Regions from separate parts of the Saccharopolyspora tripterygii genome, predicted to be linked through region 2. Evidence: riboswitches for the same ligand, from Rfam matches in the RefSeq annotation. Region 2 holds a riboswitch; each other region holds the start of a gene.

Region 1 (4,289 bases), on a different contig from region 2:
GTGCGCCGAACCGAATAACTTGGTCGGATCCGCGGAAGCCGAAGAGCGGCGGACTCGGCAGCACCGGGCATCAACAGACCCAAGGTGGTGCTCTGATGAGGAGCGGTGAACTGGTGCGGAGTGAGAGTTCTCCCCGCCACTCTCAACGTATAGCGCAGACCGGGGCTTGCGGCAAGGGCCGGGGTGTGGCGCACAATCCTCTGCACACATGCCGTGACCTGCGATGACGAGCATCCGCAGCGCGGCTGGACGGGGGATTCATGACTGACGTGATCATCGCCGGTGCAGGACCGACCGGGTTGATGCTGGCCGCTGAGCTGCGGCTGCACGGGGTGCGGGTGCTGGTGCTGGAGGAGGCCGACGAGCCGAACGACTTCGTGCGCTCGCTCGGACTGCACGTGCGCAGCATCGAGGTGCTGGACCAGCGAGGACTGCTGGAGCGGTTCCTGGCCGAAGGGACCAAGCACCCCCTCGGCGGCTTCTTCGCCGCCATCTCCAAGCCCGCGCCCGAGCGCCTGGACACCGCGCACGGCTACGTGCTGGGCATCCCCCAGCCCACGACCGAGCGCCTGCTGGCCGAGCGTGCCTCCGAGCTCGAGGTCGAGGTCAGGAGAGGCTGCGCACTGGTCGGACTCGACCAGGACGCGGACGGCGTGACCGCCGAGCTCGCCGACGGCACGAGGCTGCGTGCGCCCTACCTCGTCGGCTGCGACGGCGGTCGGAGCACCGTGCGCAAGCTGTGCGGCATCGGGTTCCCCGGCGAACCGTCCAGAGTGGACACACTGCTCGCCGAGCTGAAGGTGACCGCGTCGCCGGAGACGCTGGCCGCGGTGACCGGCGAGGTGCGCCAGACCCAGAAGCGCTTCGGCATCGGCCCCCTCGACGGCGAGTGGTGCCGGGTCGTCGTGCCCGCCGCGGGCGTCGCCGACGACCGCGGAACGCCGCCGACCCTCGACGAGCTCTCCCGTCAGCTGAGGGCCGTCGCGGGCACCGACTTCGGCGCGCACTCCCCTCGCCGCCTGGCCCGCTTCGGCGACGCCACCCGGCAGGCCGAGCGCTACCGCTCCGGACGGGTGCTGCTCGCCGGCGACGCCGCGCACGTCCACCCGCCGGTCGGCGGCCAGGGGCTCAACCTCGGCCTCCAGGACGCGTTCAACCTCGGCTGGAAACTCGCGGCGGAGGTCGCCGGGTGGGCGCCCGCCGACCTGCTCGACAGCTACCAGGCCGAACGCCATCCGGTGGCGGCCGCAGTCCTGGACAACACGCGCGCGCAGATGCAGCTGATGTCCACCGAGCCCGGCGCGCAGGCCGTGCGGCGCCTGGTATCGGAGCTGATGGACTTCGACGTGGTCAACCGGCACCTGACCGAGAAGCTCATCGCACTCGACGTGCGCTACGACTTCGGCGGGGAGCACGACCTGGTCGGCAGGCGCATCCGGGACGTCGAGCTCAAGCACGGGCGCCTCTACGAGCTGATGCACGACGGACGCGGCCTGCTGCTCGACCAGACCGGCGATCTGTCGACCGAGGGCTGGGCGGACCGGGTCGACCACGTCGTCGACGTCGGTGAACAGCTGGACGCACCAGCCGTGCTGCTGCGCCCGGACGGCCACGTGGCGTGGGTCGGCGACGAGCAGCAGGACCTCCGCCGACACCTTTCGAGGTGGTTCGGAGGGTGACTCAATTCTCCCTCCGACACGCCCATGTTGGTGTTGGACTTCGCCTCAGCCCCAAGATGTAGAGTGTCGCTCGCTGGTGGTTCACCGGGTCCGAGCGGGCTCGGTGTGGCAACAGGGAACCCGGTGCGAGTCCGGGACTGCCCCGCAGCGGTGAACGGGAACGACCGCCGTCATGACGCACTGGACCCCTGGGGTTCGGGAAGCGACGGCTACTAGGACCTGTCTCGTGGTGAGGGAAGTTTTCATGAAAACTTCCCCCACCACGTACGAGACCGGACGCCCGTGAGTCCGAAGACCTGCCATCGGCGCGCGCACGCCCGTGCGCGCCGTCCGGGACCTCGCGGGAGGGTCCACGCGGACATGCGCCGGCCGCTGCCGCCGTCGCGTCCTCGCGCTCCTCCGCCGCCGGTTCCGGGCACGCCTTCCGAGCTCGCGAGGAGAGAGTCCCGGTGACCGACACCGCACTGTCCGAACCCATCCCGCTCACCGGCGGCCGAGTGTCCACTGTGGTTGATCAGGCCTGCGCGGGTCTGGCCGACGTGGACCCGTCGGCGGTGCTCACCGAGGTCGAGCGCAACGTCTACCCCGGCATCGGAGCGGCCGAGCTGAGCGAAGCGCTGATCATGTCGGCGCGCACCCTGGTCGAGTCGGAACCGAACTACGCCGGCGTCACCGCCCGACTGCTGCTGGACAAGCTGCGCGGCGAAGCGCTGAGCTACCTGGCGGGCTCCCCGCAGCAGGCCGACCAGGACCAGATGCGCGACCGCTACGGCGCCTACTTCACCGACTACGTGCGACGCGGCATCGAGCTGGGCAGGCTGGACCCGGAGCTGGCCCGCTTCGACCTGCCCCGGCTGGGCGCGGCGCTGGAGGCCGACCGCGACCTCGCCTTCGACTTCCTGGGGATGCAGACCCTCTACGACCGGTACTTCCTGCACCACGACGGGACCCGGTTCGAGCTGCCGCAGGCGTTCTTCATGCGGGTGGCGATGGGGCTCGCGCTGCGCGAGGACGACCGGGACGCGCGCGCCATTGAGTTCTACCGCCTGCTGTCGTCGTTCGACTTCATGTGCTCCACGCCGACGCTGTTCAACTCCGGCACCACCCGGGCCCAGCTGTCGTCCTGCTTCCTGACCACTGTGGACGACGATCTGCAGTCGATCTTCAGCTCCTACCGCAACAACGCCCTGCTGGCCAAGTACTCCGGCGGCCTCGGCAACGACTGGACCCCGGTGCGCGGCATCGGCGCCCACATCCACGGCACCAACGGCGAGTCCCAGGGCGTGGTGCCGTTCCTGAAGATCGCCAACGACACGGCGGTGGCGGTCAACCAGGGCGGCAAGCGCAAGGGCGCGGTGTGCGCGTACCTGGAGACCTGGCACATCGATGTCGAGGAGTTCCTGGACCTGCGCAAGAACACCGGCGACGACCGGCGACGCACCCACGACATGAACACCGCGAACTGGGTGCCCGACGAGTTCCTGCGCCGCGTCGAGGCCGACGAGCAGTGGACGCTGTTCTCCCCCGACGAGACCCCGGACCTGCACGACCTCTACGGCACCGAGTTCGCCGAGCGCTACCGGGAGTACGAGGCGGCCGCCGAGCGCGACGAGATCCGCGTGTTCCGGCGAGTGCGCGCGGTGGACCTCTGGCGCCGGATGCTGACCATGCTGTTCGAGACCGGCCACCCCTGGATCACATTCAAGGACCCGTGCAACCTGCGTTCGCCGCAGCGGCACGCGGGCGTGGTGCACTCGTCGAACCTGTGCACCGAGATCACGCTCAACACCGCCTCCGACGAGGTGGCCGTGTGCAACCTGGGATCGGTGAACCTCGCTCGGCACATCTCGGCCAACGGTCTCGACCGCGACCGGCTGAAGGCGACGGTGCGCACCGCGGTCCGGATGCTGGACAACGTCATCGACATCAACTTCTACACGATCCCAGAAGCCGAGCGCTCCAACATGCGGCACCGCCCGGTCGGCCTGGGGCTGATGGGCTTCTCCGACGCGCTGCAGAAGTTGCGGATCCCGATGTCCTCGGCCGCTGCGGTCGAATTCGCCGACCGCAGCATGGAGGAGATCGGCTACCACGCGATCGAGTCGTCCAGCCGGCTCGCCGAGGAGCGGGGCCGCTACGCGTCGTTCGACGGATCGCTGTGGAGCCAGGGCGTCCTGCCGATCGACTCGCAGGAGTTCGTCCGCGACGCGCGCGGCGATGCCGACCTCGACACGACGACCACATTGGACTGGTCGTCGCTGCGGGAACGGGTGCGCGACAAGGGGATGCGCAACTCCAACGTGATGGCCATCGCGCCCACCGCGACGATCGCCAACATCTGCGGGGTCGGTCAGTCCATCGAGCCGCTGTACCGCAACCTGTTCGTCAAGTCGAACATGTCCGGCGACTTCACCGTGGTCAACCCGCACCTGGTGGCCGACCTCAAGGAGGCCGGGCTGTGGGACGAGGCGATGGTGGCGGACCTGAAGTTCTACGACGGTTCGCTCGGGCCGATCGAGCGGGTCCCCGACGAGCTCAAGACGCTCTACGCCACGGCGTTCGAGATCGAGCCGCAGTGGCTGGTCGAAGCCGCCGCACGCAGGCAGAAGT
Region 2 (4,289 bases):
GCTCCATCGCCGCCGCGCTCCTGGTGTTGCGCAGCTCGCTCGCCAGTTCCGGGACCTGCGGATCGCCCAGCGTGCAGATCACCTCGTTGTCGGCGGGCAGGCGCTTGCGCGTGACACCGGCGGCGACCATGTTGGCATCGCACAGGATCGGGGCACCGCGCCGCAAGGCCGCGCGGGCGGCGAGGACCGCGTTGGCGGAGACGTCCAGGTCGTCGACGATGTCGACCATCCCGCAGGAATGAACCATGCGCACCGCGACCTGAGCGGCCTCGGGTGACAACCCGGACAGGTCCGTCTCGGCGCGGATGGTGGCAAAGGACTGGCGGTAGATCTCCGCGCCGTCGCGGATGTAGTCGTTCACTCATTCCCTCCGGGACGCCGCGACCGCGGTGGCGGCGTCATCGATGTTGCCGTTGTGCGTGCGGACCTGACCGTCGTGGCTCACCTGGTAACCGCCCTCGGTGGCGACCACGTCGACGACGTCCCCCCGGGGAACACCGCAGCGGCGGCTGCATCCGGCCCAGTGCACGGCTCTTCCTCCCGGCAGCAGCGGCAACGCGCGTGCTGCGTCGGTCTGCACGTCGGCGAGCGCCTTGCCGCATCCCGGGCGGCCGGTGCACGCGGTGACGCCGATCCACGGCGACATCGGGTCGGTCACGAGCCCAGCGCGCTCCACAGTGGACACGTGCTTCCGGTGCGGGTCGAGCATGAACGGGATCAGCGCGCCGCGCCACGGAGTGAGACGGATCTCGCCCGCACCGGCGTCGGCCACCTCGGCGAGCGCGGCCGCCTGCTCGCCCGACAACCGGCCCAGCGGGACCACGGTCGCGAGGGTGACCTGCCCGTCCCTGCCCTCGAGCGTCCCGGCGGGAACGATCGTCTCGGGCTCCGGCCGATCGGGCATGGCCGCGTCCTGCCGGAGCTGGTGATCGGTGCCGTCGAGCACGGCGAGCACTCTCGCGGTCACCCGGGGCGATCCCCGGTCGAGCTCGGCCAATCGCCACGCGCCCGAGCTCTGCTCCTCGCGCTCGGCCAGGAACGCGCGGGCTGCGACGTGCATCACCGCAGCGGCGCTCGCCGGGGGCATTCGCACTCCGGTGTCGGTGCCTGCCAGCAGCAGCGCGACCTCGTGCGGGCCGACCGCGATGACCGACACGTCGCCGCCCAGGCCTGCGACGTCGCCGCGGCCGTCGTCGAAGGCGAACAGGAAGCGTCCGGACAGCGCGGTGAGTTCTGGATCACCGCACAACTTCTCGTCCAAGTCGGTGACCAGGGGCTGGACGTCGAGGAGGCCGATCCGATCGCATCCGCTCAGCGGCGAACCGAGGATGTTGCGCACCCGCTCGTGCGGGACGGAGGGCAGCAGCCCGGCCGCGGAGAGCCTGCGCGCCAACTCCTCTCCCGAGTCCTCGCGCAAGCCGCGGACCTGCAGGTTCCCGCGCGAGGTGAGTTCGATATGCTGATGTCCGAGCTCGTGGGCGGCAGTTGCCACCGACCGCATCTGATCAGCGGTCAGCCTGCCGCCGGGAACGCGGATCCGTGCCAGGCCACCGTCCTCGGCCGGGTGCAGGCGCACCGCGCCCGGGCAGGCGTCGTCCCGGAGCCGGGAATCGTGGTCGTAGGTGGGCACGGCGATACATGGTAGTTGCGGCTTGTTTGCAACATCAGCGCCTGTCGGTAGGATCACCGGCGACTGCAGCAGGGGAGGAAGCCGGTGCGATTCCGGCGCGGTCCCGCCACTGTCACCGGGGAGCAAACCCCACCACGAGGTCACGGCCGAGTTCGGCTGGAAGACCGGGGTGCGCGCCGATCCGGGAGCCAGGAAACTCCGCCTGCCGTGCCCACCCAGCCATGTCCGGGGCGAGGACCCCGAGAGAGGTGCACCATGCGAACCGCGTCCTGGCCGCCTGCGCTCGGCGAAGTCATCGCGCTGCCGACGAAGCACGTCGAGGAATTCACCGCATGATCCTGCTCTTGTCCACATCGGATACCGACCTCCTCAGCGCGCGCGCCAGCGGCGCGGACTTCCGCCTCGCCAATCCGGCGCGCGTGGAAGCCGGGGAACAGCTGGAGGAACTCGTCGAGGGCACCGACCTCGTCGTCGTGCGCATCCTGGGCGGACGCCGCGCGTGGGAGGCCGGTCTCGACCAGCTGCTCGCGGGACCGCGCCCGGTGGTCGTGCTCGGCGGCGAGCAAGCTCCCGACGCCGAGCTCATGGAGTGCTCCACCGTCCCGGGCGGTGTGTGCGCCGAGGCGCACAGCTACCTCGCCCACGGCGGGCCGGAGAACCTCTCCGAGCTCTACAACTTCCTCAGCGACACGGTGCTGTTCACCGGAAACGGCTTCGAACCGCCGGTTCCGGCTCCTTCCTGGGGTGTGCTGGAGCGCGAGCCCCGCACCACCGAGGGGCCGACGGTCGCGGTCCTCTACTACCGCGCGCACCACATGGCCGGCAACACCGCGTTCGTGCACACCATCTGCGAGGCGATCGAGGACGCGGGAGCCCAAGCGCGGCCGCTGTTCTGCGCCTCGCTGCGCGCCCCGGACCCGGAACTGCTGGATGCGCTCGGTGGTGCCGACGCGCTCGTGGTGACCGTGCTGGCGGCCGGAGGTACCCGTCCCGCAACGGCTTCCGCCGGTGGCGACGACGAGGCCTGGGACATCGGCAAGCTCGCCGAGCTGGACATCCCGATCCTGCAGGGCCTGTGCCTCACCAGCAGCCGCGAGCAGTGGGAGGCCAACGACGACGGTCTGTCGCCGATGGACGCCGCCACCCAGATCGCGGTGCCGGAGTTCGACGGCCGTCTCATCACCGTGCCGTTCTCGTTCAAGGAGAACGACTCCCAGGGCCTGCCGGTCTACGTCGCCGATCCCGAGCGCGCCGCGCGGGTCGCCGGGATCGCGGTCGGCTACGCGCGGTTGGGTCACGTGCAGGCCGCCGACCGCCGCGTCGCGCTGATGCTCTCGGCCTACCCGACCAAGCACGCGCGCATCGGCAACGCCGTGGGCCTGGACACCCCGGTCAGCGCTGTGCGCCTGCTGCAGGCGCTGCGGGACCAGGGCTACGACGTGGGGCCGGAGACGGGTTCCGGCGCCGTTCCCGGGCTCGCCGAGCAGGACGGCGACGCGCTGATCCACGCCATGATCGCGGCCGGTGGACAGGACCGCGACTGGCTGACCGAGGACCAGCTGACGTCCAACCCGATCCGCCTGCCCGCCAAGCGCTACCGGCAGTGGTACGAGACGCTCCCGGCCGAACTGCGCGAGCAGGTCGAGCAGCACTGGGGCCCGCCGCCCGGTGAGCTGTTCGTCGACAAGTCCCAGGACCCCGAGGGCGAGATCGTCCTCGCCGCACTGCGTTTCGGCAACGTGGTGCTGATGGTGCAGCCGCCGCGCGGTTTCGGCGAGAACCCGATCGCTATCTACCACGACCCGGACCTGCCGCCGAGCCACCACTACCTGGCCGCCTACCGGTGGATCGCCGACGACTTCGGCGCGCACGCCATGGTGCACCTCGGCAAGCACGGCAACCTGGAGTGGCTGCCGGGCAAGTCGGCGGGCCTGTCGGCCTCCTGCGCACCCGACGCCGCGCTGGGCAACCTCCCGCTGATCTACCCGTTCCTGGTCAACGACCCGGGGGAGGGCACCCAGGCCAAGCGCCGGGTGCACGCTACCCTGGTCGACCACCTCGTGCCGCCGATGGCGCGCGCGGAGAGCTACGGCGACATCGCTCGCTTGGAGCAGCTCCTCGACGAGCACGCCAACATCGCCGCGATGGACCCGGCGAAGCTCCCGGCGAGCCGCAGCCAGATCTGGACGCTGATCCAGGCCGCCAAGCTCGACCACGACCTCGGGCTCGCGGAACGCCCGCACGACGCGGAGTTCGACGACTTCCTGCTCGACGTCGACGGGTGGCTGTGCGAGGTCAAGGACGCTCAGATCCGCGACGGCCTGCACATCCTCGGTGACGCACCGACCGGGCCCGCTCGGGTCAACCTCGTGCTGGCGATGCTGCGGGCGCGGCAGATGTGGGGTGGGCGCAGCCAAGCGCTGCCGGGCCTCCGCGAAGCCCTGGGCATGTCCGAGGACGGCAGCGCCTCGCGCGAGCAGACCGACGACGCCGAGTCACAGGCGCACGCGCTGGTCGAGGAGATGGAGCGCCTCGACTGGGCTCCGGACGCCGCGGACGCCGCGTGCCGCGAGGTGCTGGGTCGTTCCGACGAGACCGTGGCCGGCGTGCTCACCTTCGCGGCCAACGAGATCATCCCGCGCCTGGCGGCCACCACCGA
Region 3 (4,289 bases), on a different contig from region 2:
GCGTGGTCGCCGTGCCCGTCGTGCTCCTCGTGCTGGCCGCGCTCGCGCTGCTGACGCTGCTGTCAGCTCGCGACGAGACCGATCGAGATGGTCACGAAGGCCGTCGCGCTCAACGCGTCCAGCGACTTCGAGACTCGGGGGTCCTTTAGCCGGTCGGCGATCCCGGCGGCGGCCAGCACGATGCCGACCTCCCAGATCGCGGCCAGCAGCAGGAAGACGACGCCCAGCGCGACCAGCTGGAGCGCCGGTTGCGCGGACGCCCCGACGAACTGCGGCAGGAACGCGAGGCTGAACAGCAGCATCTTCGGGTTGGTCAGGTTGCTGAGCAGGCCGCGCAGGTAGGGGTTGCCGTCGTCCGGCGGAGGAACGTCCAGCGAGCCGGATTCGCGCTTGGTCAACCAGTACCCGCGCACGATGGTCGCCGCGAGGAACAGCAAGTAGGCCGCTCCCACCCACTTCAGCGCCACCATCACGCCCGGTGCGCTGGTGATCAGCGCTCCCAGACCGGAGATGACCAGGGCGACCTGCAGCGCGCTGGCGCTGTGGATCCCGGCCAGCGCGAGCATGCCCGCCTTGCGCCCGTGGTTCAGCGATGTGCGCAGCAGCAGGAAGACGTCCACTCCCGGTGTGATGATCACGACCGCGCTCGCCAGCAGGAAGGCGGGCAACGGCGTCGGGTCCAGGAGCACGGCGAGTCCTCACTTTCCGGCAGCACGCACGGCTGCGTCGCTTGATCAGGTGCTTCTCGTCATCCGGTCAGGCGAAATCGGCGGACGCCCGGGGTGGAGGCACCCGGATCCGCGGCGGCCTGAGGTGGAGTTGCGATCGTCAACGTCGACGTTCGCGAAAGAATTTGCTTTCGACTTACAGTTTATCGAAAGATTTTCCCGTGAGCGTGTGAGTTGCGCCTCGTGATGTTTCGGTGTGCAGGTGATTACGGTGTGTCCGCTCCGTCGATGACCGCGACAGCTGGAGGCACCCGCTTTGGGCCGCGAACAGGGATCCGCCGACAAGACCCGGGCGCTGCGCGCGCTCGCCATCGCCGGGGCGGTCACCGCGCTGGCCAGCACGAGCCCCGCCGCCCACGCCGAACCGGCGGTCACCGGCGACGACCAGCCGCAGTCCCGAATCCTCGGCGGCTCCGGCGCCGACACCCAGGACGCGCCCTGGGTCGTCGCGCTCACCGACCGGTACGGCAACCACTTCTGCGGCGGCACCCTGATCCGCGCGGGCGAGGTCGTCACCGCGGCGCACTGCGCGCACGACCCGCTCACCGGGGCGGAGCGCTCGCCCAGCGACCTCAAGGTGGTCGCCGGACGCACCGACCTGCGCAGCTCGGAGGGCACCGAAGCCGAGGTCGACAGCGTGTGGGTGCACCCGCGGTACGAGGACTTCACCACCGGCGACGACCTCGCGGTGCTCAAGCTCAGCACGCCCCTGCCGCAGCGCCCGCTGCCCGTGGTCGAGCCGGGCGACCAGTCGCCCTACCGGCCCGGCACCCAGGCTCGCGTCTACGGATGGGGCCGGACCAGCGAAGACGGACCGCCCTCCGACACCCTCCGGTCCGTGGAAGTGCCGGTGGCCCCGGACGAGAGCTGCCGCTCCGCGTACCCGAACTACGACCCGCGCAGCATGTTCTGCGCCGGATACCCCGAAGGCGGGCGGGACGCCTGCGCCGGCGACTCCGGCGGGCCGATCGTCGCCGACGGACGGCTCATCGGCGTGGTGTCCTACGGAACCGGATGCGGTCGTCCCGGCACGCCCGGCGTCTACACGAAGCTGTCGGCCTACACGCCCTGAGCCCGTGCGCGAGTGGTCTGCACAACTCCGGCCGCCGATGAGTTCGGGAAACCGGGAAGTCCTGTGATATCCAGGTAAGAGTGACCCTTCAGCCGCTCGCGACCGCCGTGCAACGCGCTTACACCGCGGACCTGGACGCCTACGACTTCTACCGGATGCTGCGGTTGCGCGTCGACGTCTTCGTCGTCGAGCAGGAGTGCGCCTACCCCGAGCTCGACGGGCGCGACCTGGAGGATTCGACCCGGCACTTCTGGGTCGACTCCGCCGACGACTACGTGCTCGGCTACCTGCGGCTGCTCGAAGACCCCGACGGCACCTACCGCATCGGTCGCGTCTGCACCGCCAAGAGCGCGCGCGGCCTCGGCCTCGGACGCAAGCTGATGCGCGCCGCCGTCGCCGAGGTGCAGAACTCGCCCGCCGTGCTGTCCGCGCAGACCTACGCCAAGGACTTCTACGCCTCCTTCGGCTTCGTCGAAACCGGTGAGGAATACCTCGAAGACGGCATTCCGCACATCGACATGCGCCGCGAACCGCGCCGCGCGGGCGTCACCGCCGGCCGCTGAGATGTGAGTTGCGGCGCCAGGAGGTTGGGCGCTTGATCGACGTCTGGAACGATGTCGGTGAATCCGTTTGCAAGGGGTGTTGGCAGGAAGCCGGTGCGAGTCCGGCACGGTCGGCGCCACTGTGACCGGGGAGCGGACCTCCCGCGAGAGCCACCGGGGTGACCTGGGAAGGCCGGAGGCCGTGACGATCCGGGAGTCAGGACACTGCGGCCCCTTGTTCCCGACAGCGGGGCGTCCGCACCCCGAGGAAGGAACCACACCGGCATGTCCGCTGCCCCTCGCTTCCCCTTCTCCGCTGTGGTCGGCCACGACGACCTGCGGCTCGCGCTGCTGCTCAACGCGGTGCACCCGCGCATCGGCGGTGTGCTGGTGCGCGGCGAGAAGGGCACGGCCAAGTCGACCGTCGTGCGCGCCCTCGCCGCGCTGCTGCCGCCGCTGGACGTCGTCGACGGCTGCCGCTTCGGCTGCGACCCGGCCGCCCCCGACTCGCAGTGCCCCGACGCACCGCACGGCGACACCGGCACCCGCACGCCGGCGCAGCTCGTCGAGCTGCCCGTCGGCGCCACCGAAGACCGGCTCATCGGCTCGCTCGACCTCGAACGCGCCCTCACCGAAGGCGTCCGCGCCTTCCAGCCCGGCCTGCTCGCCGGAGCGCACCGCGGTGTGCTCTACGTCGACGAGGTCAACCTGCTGCACGACCACCTCGTGGACCTGCTGCTCGACGCCGCCGCCATGGGCCGGGCGCACGTCGAGCGCGACGGCGTCTCCGTCTCGCACGCGTCGTCGTTCCTGCTCGTCGGCACCATGAACCCGGAAGAGGGCGAACTGCGGCCGCAGCTGCTCGACCGCTTCGGCCTCACCGTGCAGGTCGCCGCATCGCGCGAGGTCGAGACCCGGACCGAGGTCGTCCGCCGCCGGCTCGCCTTCGAAGCCGATCCCGCCGGGTTCGCCGCCCAGTGGGCCGACGCGGACGCCGAGCTCGCCGAGCACATCAGCGCCGCCCGCGCTCGCGTGGAGAAGGTCCAGCTGCCCGACACCGAGCTGCGGCGGATCTCCGCGTTGTGCGCGGCCTTCGACGTCGACGGCATGCGCGCCGACCTCGTGCTGGCGCGCACCGCCGTCGCTCACGCCGCCTGGCGCGGCGCCGAAGCCGTGGCCGAGGAGGACGTCGAGGCCGCGGCCCGGCTCGCGCTGCCGCACCGGCGTCGCCGCGACCCGTTCGACGAACCCGGGATGGCCGAGGACCAGTTGCAGCAGGCGCTCTCCGACGCCGCGGACCAGGCCGACGACCAGCAGCCGGAGGATCCCGACGACGACCCCGACGGCGGTCCGGACGGCGGCCCCGGCGGAGGCGAGCCGCAGGACGAGCCCACCGGACCCACCGGCGGTGGAGGGGGAGAGCAGCAGGAGCAGTCCGGCAGCGGTGACACCGAGCGCACCCCGGCCGGCACCGGTCCGTCCTTCCGCGCCCGGCTCCTGGAAGTGCAGGGGCTCGGCGAAGGAGCCCCCGGCCGCCGGTCCCGCGCCCGCTCGCGCAGCGGGCGCACCACCCGCGCGACCACCGTCGACGGCCACGGCCTGCACGTGACCGCGACGCTGGCCGCCGCCGCACCCCACCAGGCCGCGCGCGGGCGCAGCGGTCCCGGGCTCGTGCTGCGCTCCGAAGACGTGCGACGAGCCCTGCGCGAAGGGCGCGAGGGCAACCTCGTGCTCTTCGTCGTCGACGCCTCCGGATCGATGGCCGCCCGCGACCGGATGACCGCCGTCAGCGGCGCCGTGCTGTCCCTGCTGCGAGACGCCTACCAGCGCCGCGACAAGGTCGGCGTGATCACCTTCCGCGGCGACCAGGCCGAAGTGGCGCTCCCGCCCACCTCGTCCGTCGACATCGCCGCGGCCCGGCTCCGCCGGATGCGCACCGGAGGCAGG

What was found. A riboswitch is a leader RNA that binds a small molecule or an ion and turns the genes downstream of it on or off. The one in region 2 is predicted to bind cobalamin.
Region 1: another riboswitch for cobalamin. It lies ahead of ACYVF3_RS26030 (ribonucleoside-diphosphate reductase subunit alpha); the one in region 2 lies ahead of cobN (cobaltochelatase subunit CobN).
Region 3: another riboswitch for cobalamin. It lies ahead of ACYVF3_RS15475 (putative cobaltochelatase); the one in region 2 lies ahead of cobN (cobaltochelatase subunit CobN).

The regions. Positions count from the first base shown of each region.
Region 1 is NZ_BAAGZP010000036.1:205,903-210,191, forward strand. Features, by position in the region: gene rox (rifampin monooxygenase) at 261-1,679, shown strand; cobalamin riboswitch at 1,740-1,997, shown strand; gene ACYVF3_RS26030 (ribonucleoside-diphosphate reductase subunit alpha) at 2,129-4,289, shown strand, end outside.
Region 2 is NZ_BAAGZP010000011.1:54,995-59,283, reverse strand. Features, by position in the region: gene ACYVF3_RS10325 (precorrin-8X methylmutase) at 1-361, opposite strand, end outside; gene cobG (precorrin-3B synthase) at 362-1,630, opposite strand; cobalamin riboswitch at 1,705-1,829, shown strand; gene cobN (cobaltochelatase subunit CobN) at 1,963-4,289, shown strand, end outside.
Region 3 is NZ_BAAGZP010000018.1:352,491-356,779, reverse strand. Features, by position in the region: gene ACYVF3_RS15495 (MFS transporter) at 1-149, shown strand, start outside; gene ACYVF3_RS15490 (LysE family translocator) at 63-689, opposite strand; gene ACYVF3_RS15485 (S1 family peptidase) at 985-1,800, shown strand; gene ACYVF3_RS15480 (GNAT family N-acetyltransferase) at 1,881-2,363, shown strand; cobalamin riboswitch at 2,421-2,592, shown strand; gene ACYVF3_RS15475 (putative cobaltochelatase) at 2,628-4,289, shown strand, end outside.